2 regions of the Undibacterium sp. TJN19 genome follow, and region 1 is predicted to be linked to the other one. Evidence: riboswitches for the same ligand, from Rfam matches in the RefSeq annotation. Region 1 holds a riboswitch; the other holds the start of a gene.
The links. Region 1 has a riboswitch for cyclic di-GMP ahead of ACO0LH_RS19385 (putative Ig domain-containing protein). Riboswitches for the same ligand answer to the same signal wherever they lie in the genome.
Positions count from the first base shown of each region.

Region 1 (5,536 bases):
GCAATGGGGCATAGCGTGCCGTCGATGATCGGTGTCGACCACCGTGAAGTGGCAGAAAAAATCAATAAACTGATTCCTGCCTATATGAGCATGGGTGACAAGGGCATGGCTGATATGGGAACAATGGACATGCCCTTGCCCGACAATACTTTACCCATGATGATGGGTGAAGGGCCTTTTGGTGGCCTGGAAATGGGCGGCATGTTCAGTGTCGTCAAAGTACGTAAAGACCAGAAACCGGGTGATTATAAAGACCCGGGCTGGTACCAGCATCCGAAAGGAACCGTCGCGTATGAATATACCGGACCTGTTGACGAACCTGTGCGTGCGTCGCAAGCAAAATCGGACAAGCTGCGCCAAGATGGGCACCAGCATGCAGAAATGGAAGTGCGAGTCAGGAAGCCACAGGGGCATTCAGGGCATTGATTGTGGCTTTAATTTTGGCTTTGATTTTGGCTTTAATTACGACATTGATTGCAACACTAGACCTGAATAAATTGCGTCAGCAATAAAATGGGGCAGCACTGTAAAAAAGTGCTGCCCCCATTTGTCTTCAATACAGCTTATTTTGCCGTGATCGTAACAGGGACCGATGCTTGTGCGCTTTTACCAGCAGAATCAGTCACACTGATTTTTAATGTATAAGTCCCGGTGACAGGGCTTGGCCAATTGATGGATATATTCAGTCCACTCATGGAGAAATTCATTCCCAAAGGCGCGCCAGATACAGAGACGGATACAGAGCTGACACCCGCATCAGTAATCCCGATAGCGCCGCTTAAAGCTTTGCCAGCAACACCCGTCATGGCTGTTGTCGTAATGACAGGCCCTGTGCTGCTGGTGCTGCCTGATGCCGTAATATTGACGCTGTAGACAGCCTGCCCGCTCAAGCCAGTCTTGCTGTCTTTTGCTATCGCAGTCACGGCATAATTGCCCGTTACAGGACTTGGCCAGTTGACGACACCGTTGCTACTGACCGTCATACCGGTTGGTGCACCGATGAGAGAATAAATCAGCGTGTTGCTGGCGACAGCATTGATGTTGAAACTCAGTGTGCTGCCAGCCTTGCCGCTGATCGTCGCTGGGCTCACTACTGGTGCGACGGGTGCTGCAACAGCTACGATATTGACGGTATAAATGCCCTTGGCACTCAGGCCGGTTTTGCTATCGGTCGCGGTGACGGTGACCGCATACGTACCGCTGACAGGTGCCGCCCAGTTGACGATGCCAGCACTGCTGATGATCATCCCTGGTGGCGCACCACTGAGACTGTAGCTTAATGCGTTGCTGGAACTGGCCGACACGGTAAACGATAAAGCTGTTCCGGCCACGCCACTGATGCTGGCAGAATTAACGACTGGTGGTGATGTGATATCCATGCCGCTGATGGTGCTCAGCAAGCTGTTGACATTGGGCGTGCCCAGGCCTGTCAGCGGGTCAAACCCGGTTTTGGCTGAGCAGTTGGTGCAACTGCCGTCCGTCCCTTTTGTCACATCTGCAAAGACGTTTGCGTAGGTGCCGGGAACGGTCGCTATTTTCCCATACAACACAGAATGCGGCGCTGCCAGTACGGGTTTTGAATTTTGTGCGAGCACGGCATTGGCAACTGCGAAAATACCTGCCCATTGTGGTGCAGCGAGGCTGGTGCCGCCGGCGCTGACCCAGTTGACTGTGCTGCTACCAGATTTGATGACGGCGACATATTGACCAGAATTTGGGTCGGCATTAAAGGCCACATCGGCAACCACACGGTGACCAGGTGTACCCAGGCCTGGTACGGCATTGCTTTGGTAAGCAGGCGTCGCTGTATAGCTGCTGACGCCGCCACCGGTACTCGCCCAGGCCACTTCGCTGCGTGCGCCTGTGCCGGAGTAGCTGAGTGTCGTCCCACCTACGCCAATGACATTCGGTGAAACTGATGGCCAGTCCACACCCGCCCCGGAGTCGCCCGTCGACGCCACATACGTCATTTTTGCCGTGGTGAATGCAGATTCAACCGTGGATGTCCAGCTGCCTTCATGTGAGCCAAAGCTCATTGATACCACGCCTGGCCCCATGGCATTGGCCAGTTTGATGGCAGCGACGAGATTGTTCATGGAAGCGTCAGGTGCTTCAATCAGTATGATTCTTGCAAGAGGGGCCGTTGCATGTGACCACTGCACATCCAACGTGATTTCTGTTGCCCAGCCGGAGTCATAAGCAGGTGCTGACGATGTCATTGTGCCACTTGTGCTGCTGTAAACCACGGCAATTTCACATCCTGTCATGGCAGCTGCTGCCAGCGGCAGACTGGCCGTGCTTGCAATGGTTTTTGTGGCGCAGCCAGGCAGGCCAAATTTTTGATTGAACGCGGTCAGTTCTGCAAGCAGGTTAGGGTCATGCATTGCATCAATGATATAGATGGTCTGACCGGCGCCGAGTTGCGCAGCCTGTGCTGCAGTGAGCGAGGCCGTATTGGTTGCATTCGATGGCAGCGTGGGCAAGCCATAGGCGGTGCGGATCTGTGCTGGTGTATAAGTTGATACAGAACCGGAGCTGGCCAATGGTTGTGCATTCTGACCGGTTTGTGTTGCCGTATCAACGGGCGCTGGCGCCAGATTTTGACGAGGCACAGCCTGAATGGCAGCGACAGTCAAGCCACGTGAACGCATGCCCTGCAATTCGCGCGGAATCGTTTGCCTGTTTGCTTGCATGCGCGCAGAACGCTTATTGTCTATAGCGTCAATATCGGCTGGTGCATCCAGCAAGACCGGCGCCAGATGAAAAGTAGGCAATACAGTTGTTGCACCTGCATCAGGTGGCAATACGGGAACCGTTACCTCAAACGTGGTGGTTCCTGTGGCGATGAGGGCAGGCACGGCCGCAGGCGTTTGCAGGCTGGCAGATTTTTCCGTGCTGCCACCGCAGGCACTTAATAAAACGCTGGCCGCTGTGCACAATATGGCAAGCAGCACGCTTGAACTGGTAAAAGCCAGCCAGTGTGAAGGAGTCGTTGAAATAGTAAGTGTGCGGTTCTTGTTCATCACGCTGGCGCTCCAGTAAGCAAAGAGGGGCTGACCGCGCAATGAAAACAGATCCGGTGACAAGATAGTCAGAAATTAATCCGAAATGTTCTGCATTGGTAACCCCGCCGCCATGACGTTGACACGTTTTAGGCCGGTAGCTTTGCGTCCCCGTTTTTCAACGAGTTTGCCCTCAAATGTGGTACAGAAAAATATTACGTCTTCAGCATAGAAATAAAATCTTTGGAAGGGAAGGACGCAATTGTGAAGGAATGTTGAAAGCATGCCGCTTTAGCATGTCTGTTGCATGAATCTGGGGCAGTTGAAATAATCTGTAAATGATTTGACCAATCTTTACCGGCCTGGCCTGGTTTGCCTTGCGCAGTTTTTGGTAGGTTTGTCCACAATGTTAAAATATTGACTATTAAAAAAATAGCCTCTGTCATTCGATTTTCGTTTGATCGTGTTTGATGATAAAAGAAAATTCATTTATATCATTTATCAAAATACATGCAATTTTAAAACCGTAAAAATAATCCATGAAAAAAAGTACACCATTTTTAAAAGCAGGTTTGTCTCTTTCCATCTTGTTGGTCTGCGCTGTCTCGCATGCTGCAAATATCAATCTTGATGATTGCAGCCTGCTAACTGCCAAACCTTTACGCGCTGATTTTCAGACATGGTTGAACAAGAACCGCAAACTGGCAAACGAAGGGAATTTTGAAGCTGCAAAAATGGTGGCGGCAGAAGCGAATAATCGTCTGGCTTGCCTGGAAGAGAAGATTGCCGAGAAATCACAATGGACGATGACCATGAGCGGTGCAGATGGTGCCAGTGAGACGACTTCAAATCCCGGTATAACTGATATTAAAAAATACCCCGAGGCATTTTCTGCTTTGAAAGATGCGGTCAGATACATGCATCAGGCGGGGACGAATGATCCGGCTTATCGCGGTATGTCTGCGCAACTGGTATTGCGTTATCTGGCAGTATTGCCGGAGTCACTAGAAACCGCTTATGAAGATGTCAGTGGCGCCAATCAGCTTGAATGCGTCATGAAACGCACATTTGGCAAGCGTGATCAAAAATTTGCCTGTGCTTCACACCGTACGACCCTGGCACAATTATCTGTCAAATTGCCGGCAGAACGTCGCGCAGAACTGGATGCCAAAGGGCAGCAGTGGGCGGCCAACTTCAAGTAAATCTAAGCACCCGTTACCCTTTCCCTGGCTACTTCCTGAGTTCGCTAACACACTGACTGTCAGCAGATGGCATGATTAAACTATGCTTCATTGGCGTCAACAGAATTTGATGTGAGGCGTTGTAGTCTCAACGGTCATGAAATTTGATCGCCGATGTGAAATTGCGAAATTGTTTAGTTGTTTGCTTCTCGTTCAAGAAACGGAAATAGCCATGAAAAACATTACCTTCAAAAAAGTTTTGTTCAGCGTAACTTCTTGTGCCGCATTGTTGATATCTGCGCAGTCGCAGGCACAGAATGTATCAGTTCAGTTCGGACAACCCGGATTTTATGGGCATGTTGATGTAGGTAATTTCCCCCAGCCTGAACTGGTGTATCGCCAACCCAGGATCGTGCAGCGCGTGGATGTTGTACAACCCCCACTGTATCTGGTTGTGCCAGCAGGGCATAGAAACCGCTGGGACAAAAATTGCTACCGCTATGATGCCTGCAACCGCCAGGTCTATTTTGTTCAGGAAAGCTGGTACAACAATCGGGTAGTTCCACGCTATCGTGATGGCTACTACCGCGAAATTGATCGCGATCATGATGGTCGCCGTGATTACAGGGAACGTGGCCACGAACATGACTATGGACATGGTCATTGATGCCGATGAAATCTTTGTTTCATGAAAGCCGATTTTTGTAGAAAATTTTTTGATACTGGCAGGCTTGGTTTGCTTGTCAGTATCAGCTGAAATTTGCCTGAAGTTTTTTTGAAATGTTATCCACACGCTTTAAGTCCATGTGTGAATAAATATCTGCATGCGTTCAGCTGATTTCAAATTGGCATAACATGTAGTTTATTTCTCCAGGCAATGATGGCTTTGTCCCAGAACGCCGCAATGCTGCTGGCATTTCCTTCAAGTTTCAATTCCAGAAAATCTGCCGCCGGTATCAAGGCTTCGCGCAACAAATCATTGTCACCGCGATCAAATGCCAATGCCCCGGTTTGTTTGGAAAGTTTTTCACCATATTCATTGAGTACCACCGGTACATGCAGATACGCAGGTGTAGCCAAGCCCAATAGTTTTTGCAAAAAAATCTGGCGTGCTGTTGAGTCGATGAGATCGGCACCCCGGACGATATGAGTGATACCCTGTGCTGCATCGTCAACGACGACGGCCAGTTGATAGGCCCAGAAGCCGTCAGCGCGTTTCAACACAAAATCCCCCACCTCGGCCGTTATATCCTGGGTTTGCAGACCACAGTATCTGTCGTTGAATTGTATGATTTCATGCGGTATTTCTGGCAGGCGCAAACGCCAGGCCCGCGGCGCTTTGCCTGCGGCAAT
Region 1 covers NZ_JBMPPL010000007.1:233,614-239,149, forward strand. The annotation lists gene ACO0LH_RS19380 (multicopper oxidase domain-containing protein) at 1-426, shown strand, start outside; gene ACO0LH_RS19385 (putative Ig domain-containing protein) at 564-3,086, opposite strand; cyclic di-GMP riboswitch class I at 3,118-3,204, opposite strand; gene ACO0LH_RS19390 (hypothetical protein) at 3,542-4,204, shown strand; gene ACO0LH_RS19395 (hypothetical protein) at 4,416-4,850, shown strand; gene gluQRS (tRNA glutamyl-Q(34) synthetase GluQRS) at 5,024-5,536, opposite strand, start outside.

Region 2 (5,536 bases), on a different contig from region 1:
AAGTGCATCTATGTGATCCCGATGGAAAAAATTGGCGCAAGCGCTGGGCATATAAAATTGATAGCAAGGAAAGAGTCACACCGATCGGTTTTGGAAAAGAGCCAAATCAGTTATATGTTCTCGCCGACCACCAAGGGCGTCGTGCCTTGTTCACGGTAGACCTGCGTGAAGAAAATGCAAAACCTAAATTGGTATTGGCTAATCCAAATGTAGATATTGCCGGTGAACTGGTTTATTCAGAGAAAACGGGAGAGGCAATAGGCTTGGCAGGAACAAGTATTGCAGGCAAGGCAGAAATCAATTATTGGGATCAGGACAGGCGTGAACTGGTGAAATTTATAGATGACGCGTTACCAAAACGCTTTAATTCTATCGTCACTATGAGCAGGGATGAAAATCGCTATATTGTGCATTCCAGTAACGCACAACAACCAGGAATCTTTTATCTTGGTGACGACAAAGCAAATACCTTGGAAGAGTTTTCACAGAATTACCCTGCACTGCCAGCAAAAGCGATGCTTGAACGAAAAAATATCAAGATCAAGGCCAATGATGGCGTGATGTTGCCTGCTTTTCTGAGCTTGCCGCAAACAGAAGCGACTAAAAATTTACCCGTCGTGTTACTGGTCAATATTGACAGGCAAGGGCATGATGAAGCTAATTTTGATATCTGGACGCAATTTTTAGTCAATCGCGGCTATGCGGTTGTGGAATTGCATACGCGTAATTCTGTTGGTAGTGATAGCAAATTGGTCTCGACAGGCAATGAACGTTCAGGACAGGTAATGCCGAATGACCTTGCCGATGTCACTAAATGGTTATTAGAAAAAAACATAGCAGATCCTGCGCGTATTTGCATCGTAGGTGCCAGTTATGGCGCTTATGCCGCCTTGATGGGCGCTGTCAAATCACCTGATATGTATCAATGTATTGTCAGTCTTGGAGGCGTTTCTGATCTGAATGAAATGGGCCAGGACAATGCCATGTATATTAATGGCAAGGCTTTGTTTGAAAATCAGGTAGGTACAAATGACAGAGAAAAATTAAAGGCTAATTCACCACGCTTCTTTGCAAAAGATATCAAATCTGCCATTCTGCTTGTACATGGTACGCAAGACAGAGCGGTTCGTATGGAACAAAGTATCATGATGGATGCCGCGCTCAATGAAGCGGGTCGACCCCATCAATTTTTAAAACTTGACGATGGCGATCATAATCTGAGTCTGTACGTCAATCGTTTGCAATTTTTAAGAGAGCTGGAAAATTTTCTGGCGAAAAATTTAAAACCGTAAAGTAACACGCGTTAGTAATCTTCTCATTTCCATGTACCTGATATGACCAAACTTTCCATCAACATCAACAAGATTGCCTTACTGCGTAATTCGCGCGGGCGTAATTACCCTGATGTACAGGCATTCGCCGCACGTTGTCTTGATCTGGGTGCTGATGGCATTACCCTGCATCCGCGTCAGGACCAAAGGCATGCGCGTTATTCGGATGTGGAAACCCTGGGAGCACTTTGCAAGGCACGCGGGGTAGAGTTGAATGTGGAAGGTTATCCTTCGCCGGATTTTATCGAAGTCGTTAAGCGCTTCCGTCCTGCGCAATGCACGCTGGTGCCAGATGCAGCCGACCAGCTGACTTCCGATCATGGTTGGGATGTGCACCAGGATGCTGCACTGTTAAAACCTGTGCTGGCAGAATTGAAGGCCCTGGATATACGCAGCAGCCTGTTTGTTGATTACGATAATCCAGATTTGGTGTTGGCAAAAGAACTGGGCGCTGACCGTGTCGAATTGTATACCGAGCCGTATGCAGAAAATTTTGGTACGCCACAAGGTGAACAGATATTCCAGGGTTTTCTTGCCGCCTGCAAACTGGCGCAACAAGCGGGCCTTGGCGTGAATGCGGGACACGATTTGAACCTGGACAACCTGGCCAAATTCCTCACGATACCTGACATTCTCGAAGTTTCCATCGGTCATGCTGTCATTGTGGAAAGCATAGAATCCGGAATTGTTTCCGTGCTGACAAAATATGCAGAAATATGCCGCTCGTGCTAATTTTTATGCATTTGGCAAGCAAAAATTAAATGCAAAAAACAGTGAAATCTGTCCTTGTATATGACAAATAATTGTTCTACATTGAGTTACGGTGCTGACAGACCACTGTTGCTGATGACTCTGTTTCAGGTTTACCGAGCATGAATTAGTAGTACCAGTAGTACCAGATGTTAAAAGGCAAACCATTCGAAAGGATGGGACGCAAAACTAAAGGGCCCTCGCAATATAACGCAGGGTAGCCAGATGCCGTGTCCGCCATGCGGATTTACGTTAAGAGGCAGGTCGCTCATGAACCATATTTCTATGGCGCTTCCCGGCGCTTCCAAAAAAATCCTGATTGGTGTTTTTGGCTTGTCTGAGTACGAGCTACGCCTGCTGCGTAGTGTGCTTAGCCTGACGATGGCCAGTGGTCGCAGGCATTCCTATTCCCTGTTTGATACCAGTCACGAAGCTGATCCGGATATTGTCATTCTTGACCCTGACAATGCACAGGCGAGGGCAGCCTTGCAGGATTTGATAGCGCAGCGCAATATTCCTGAACCTGCTACCGTATTCATCTCCAATGCTGGCAAGGTCACGCCTGGCAAACATCATCTGTTGCATCCGCTGGTACCTACAAAGATGCTGGCTTTGCTCGATCAGGTTGCTGATGAACTGGAAAAAATCAGGGTGCTTCCTGTGGCTGCCCGTGCTGATCAGTCGCAGCAAACCGCGCATGGGGCAACAAGCCCGGCAGTCGTGCAGGCACTGGTGCAAAAAAATGCACCTGCCTCGGTCTTGCAGACTGGCCACAGGGCCTTGATTATTGACGATAGCCCTACTGCCAGAATCAAGATTGATCTTGAACTGCGCACTATGAAAATCGCTGCGGACTGTGCAGAGACCGGCGAAGAAGCCTTGCTGATGCTGGAAAAAAAAGCCTACGATATTATCTTCCTTGACATTGTCATGCCAGGTGCGGATGGCTATGAAATTTGCAAGCTGATACGTCGTAACCCGCAGACAAAACGCACGCCGGTCGTCATGCTGACCAGCAAATCCTCGCCCTTTGACCGCATCCGCGGATCATTATCCGGCTGCAACAGCTATCTGACCAAACCGGTGGAACATTTGAAGTTTCGTGCCGTGGTTGAAAAGAGCCTGACCAGTAGTGAAGCCATCTTCGCCATGGATAAAACGCCAGGTCTGGCAATGGGTGCCTGAACGAAAATCAGGACGCTTGCGGCAACACAGTTCACATCATTTTCAACTATGCATTCATTTGAGCGCATAGGCATTCAGGCAAACCACATATCAGGAGCACATCATGAGCATGAAAAAAGCACTCGTTGTTGACGATTCCACGACTGAACTGGCAAATATCAAGGCCATACTGGCCGACGCCGGTTACCTGGTTGTCACCGCATCCAGCGGCAAGGATTCCCTGGAAAAAGCCAAGGCTGAAAAGCCCTCGATTATTTTTCTTGATATTGTCATGCCTGAGATGGATGGCTATGAAGCCTGCCGCAACCTGACCCAGGATCCGGCAACCAAGGATATTCCCATCGTCTTCGTCAGCAGCAAATCGCAGAAAGCCGACAAGATCTGGGGCCAGCTGCAAGGTGCCAAAGGCTATGTGGCCAAACCCTATACCGCTGATCAGATCATTGATCAGCTCAAGATAGCTGCCTGATCTTTCTACGCGGATACGCCATGAACCAGATGATAGAAACCGGTGCAGCGCCAGCAAAAGAATGGCTACCACCCAGCGTTGCGCTACAGCGCTTCACCCCGCCTGGTGATTTGCTGTGGACAGATGTTGCACCTGTGGTGGAAAGAAATCGTTATGGCTACCGCGTAGGTTCATTGAACCTGCTGGTGAAAGCAGAAGTGGGCAGCGAAGTGATACGTCCGCAGGCAATTGCCCCTTTGCCCGGCGCTGCGGCGTTCTTGCTTGGCCTGATCAATGTGCGTGGCAACCTTGTACCCATGTTTGACCTGGGTTTGATATTGGGTGGACGCAGGACGGAAATGAATGCAACAAAATTATTCCTGATACTGGACAAGGCAGAAAATGCGGTAGGCATGGTAATCGACAGTTACCCGCAACCACTTTCAGGCTTGCGTAGCGTCACCCAGCTGCCGCAATTGCCTGCGATGCTGGAAGTCCATGTATCTGCTGCCTACGTGAAAGATGAGCGTGTCTGGCTGGAATTCAATCATGAAAGCTTCTTCGAGAAACTCAGTCGTCATACGTGATGCAAACTGGTAGCTGAACATCGCAGCAAAGCTGGAATAAACGATGAAAATGATGCAAACGATGTCTTGATCAATGTTCTTTGTTGATGTATCCCTTGTGGAGAGCAAAATGAAATTACGTACTCCGAATATCGGTATCCGCCTCAGCCTTGGGTTTGCGGCTGTGCTGGTTCTGCTGGCCGTCACTGCCTGGCTGGCCATGTCCAATCTGAAAGTCATCAATGACGGTACTCACCGTATTGTGGACGGTAGCTATCCTAAAGTCGTGCTGGCTTACAAGATGCTAGGTAACGTCAATGCCAATGCACGTTCCATGCGTAATATGCTGTTGCTCAATGATCCGGCAGCGATCGAGAAAGAGCAGCAACTGATTTTGTCACGCAGGCAAAACCAGGACGCCAATATCACCGGTTTTGAAAAACTGATTGCCAGTGAAGAGGAAAAAAATATTTTCGCGACAGCGACTGATGCGCGGACCAAATACGGTGTGTCGCAAAGGGAATTCCTGCGCCTGGCGACAGAAGGCAAGAAAACTGAAGCCACGGCCTGGCTGCTGGGCAACCTGCAAGCCGATCAGGAAAAATGGTTCAGTTCCATGGATGCGCTGATTGATTACCAAACCAAACTGGTTAATTCAGATGGTGCGACAGCCGATACCACTTATCTCAGCGCCCGCAATATCCTGCTGACCGTGGCAGCCTTGTCGATCTTGCTGGCAGGCGCCGTAGCTTACTGGATGACGCGCAGCATTACCCGTCCTGTATCGCATCTGATCGGCGTTATGCAGAAAATGACTTCCGGTGATGCCAAGGTACGGGCGAACAGCAGCCAGCCTGATGAAATCGGCAAACTATCACGCCAGTTCGACAAAATGGTGGATGAACGTGAGGCCAGCCGTAAAACCATCGAAGATGAAAATGAAAAACTGAATGAATCCGTGCTGGTCTTGTTGCAGGCAGTGGCGCAACTGGCGAGCAGGGACTTGACGGTGAAGGTGCCGGTATCTGCCGATGTGACGGGTGCCGTATCAGACGCCTTGAACATGCTGACCAGTGAAACGGCCAAGGTGCTGCGCGATGTAAGTAATATTTCTGCCGACGTGACAGAAGCAACACTGAAAGTGAAAGCCCAGTCCGATAACGTGATGGCCGCAGCCGCAGAAGAAAGGCTGGAAGTGGAACATACGACATTGTCGCTGTCGAATGCCTCTGAAGAAATGCGCAATATTTCCGACC
Region 2 covers NZ_JBMPPL010000013.1:44,247-49,782, forward strand. The annotation lists gene ACO0LH_RS24895 (alpha/beta hydrolase family protein) at 1-1,292, shown strand, start outside; gene ACO0LH_RS24900 (pyridoxine 5'-phosphate synthase) at 1,335-2,063, shown strand; cyclic di-GMP riboswitch class I at 2,230-2,314, shown strand; gene ACO0LH_RS24905 (response regulator) at 2,352-3,266, shown strand; gene ACO0LH_RS24910 (response regulator) at 3,370-3,735, shown strand; gene ACO0LH_RS24915 (chemotaxis protein CheW) at 3,756-4,301, shown strand; gene ACO0LH_RS24920 (methyl-accepting chemotaxis protein) at 4,411-5,536, shown strand, end outside.
Region 2: it holds a riboswitch for cyclic di-GMP, as region 1 does, so the genes downstream of both, ACO0LH_RS24905 (response regulator) here and ACO0LH_RS19385 (putative Ig domain-containing protein) in region 1, are expected to answer to the same signal.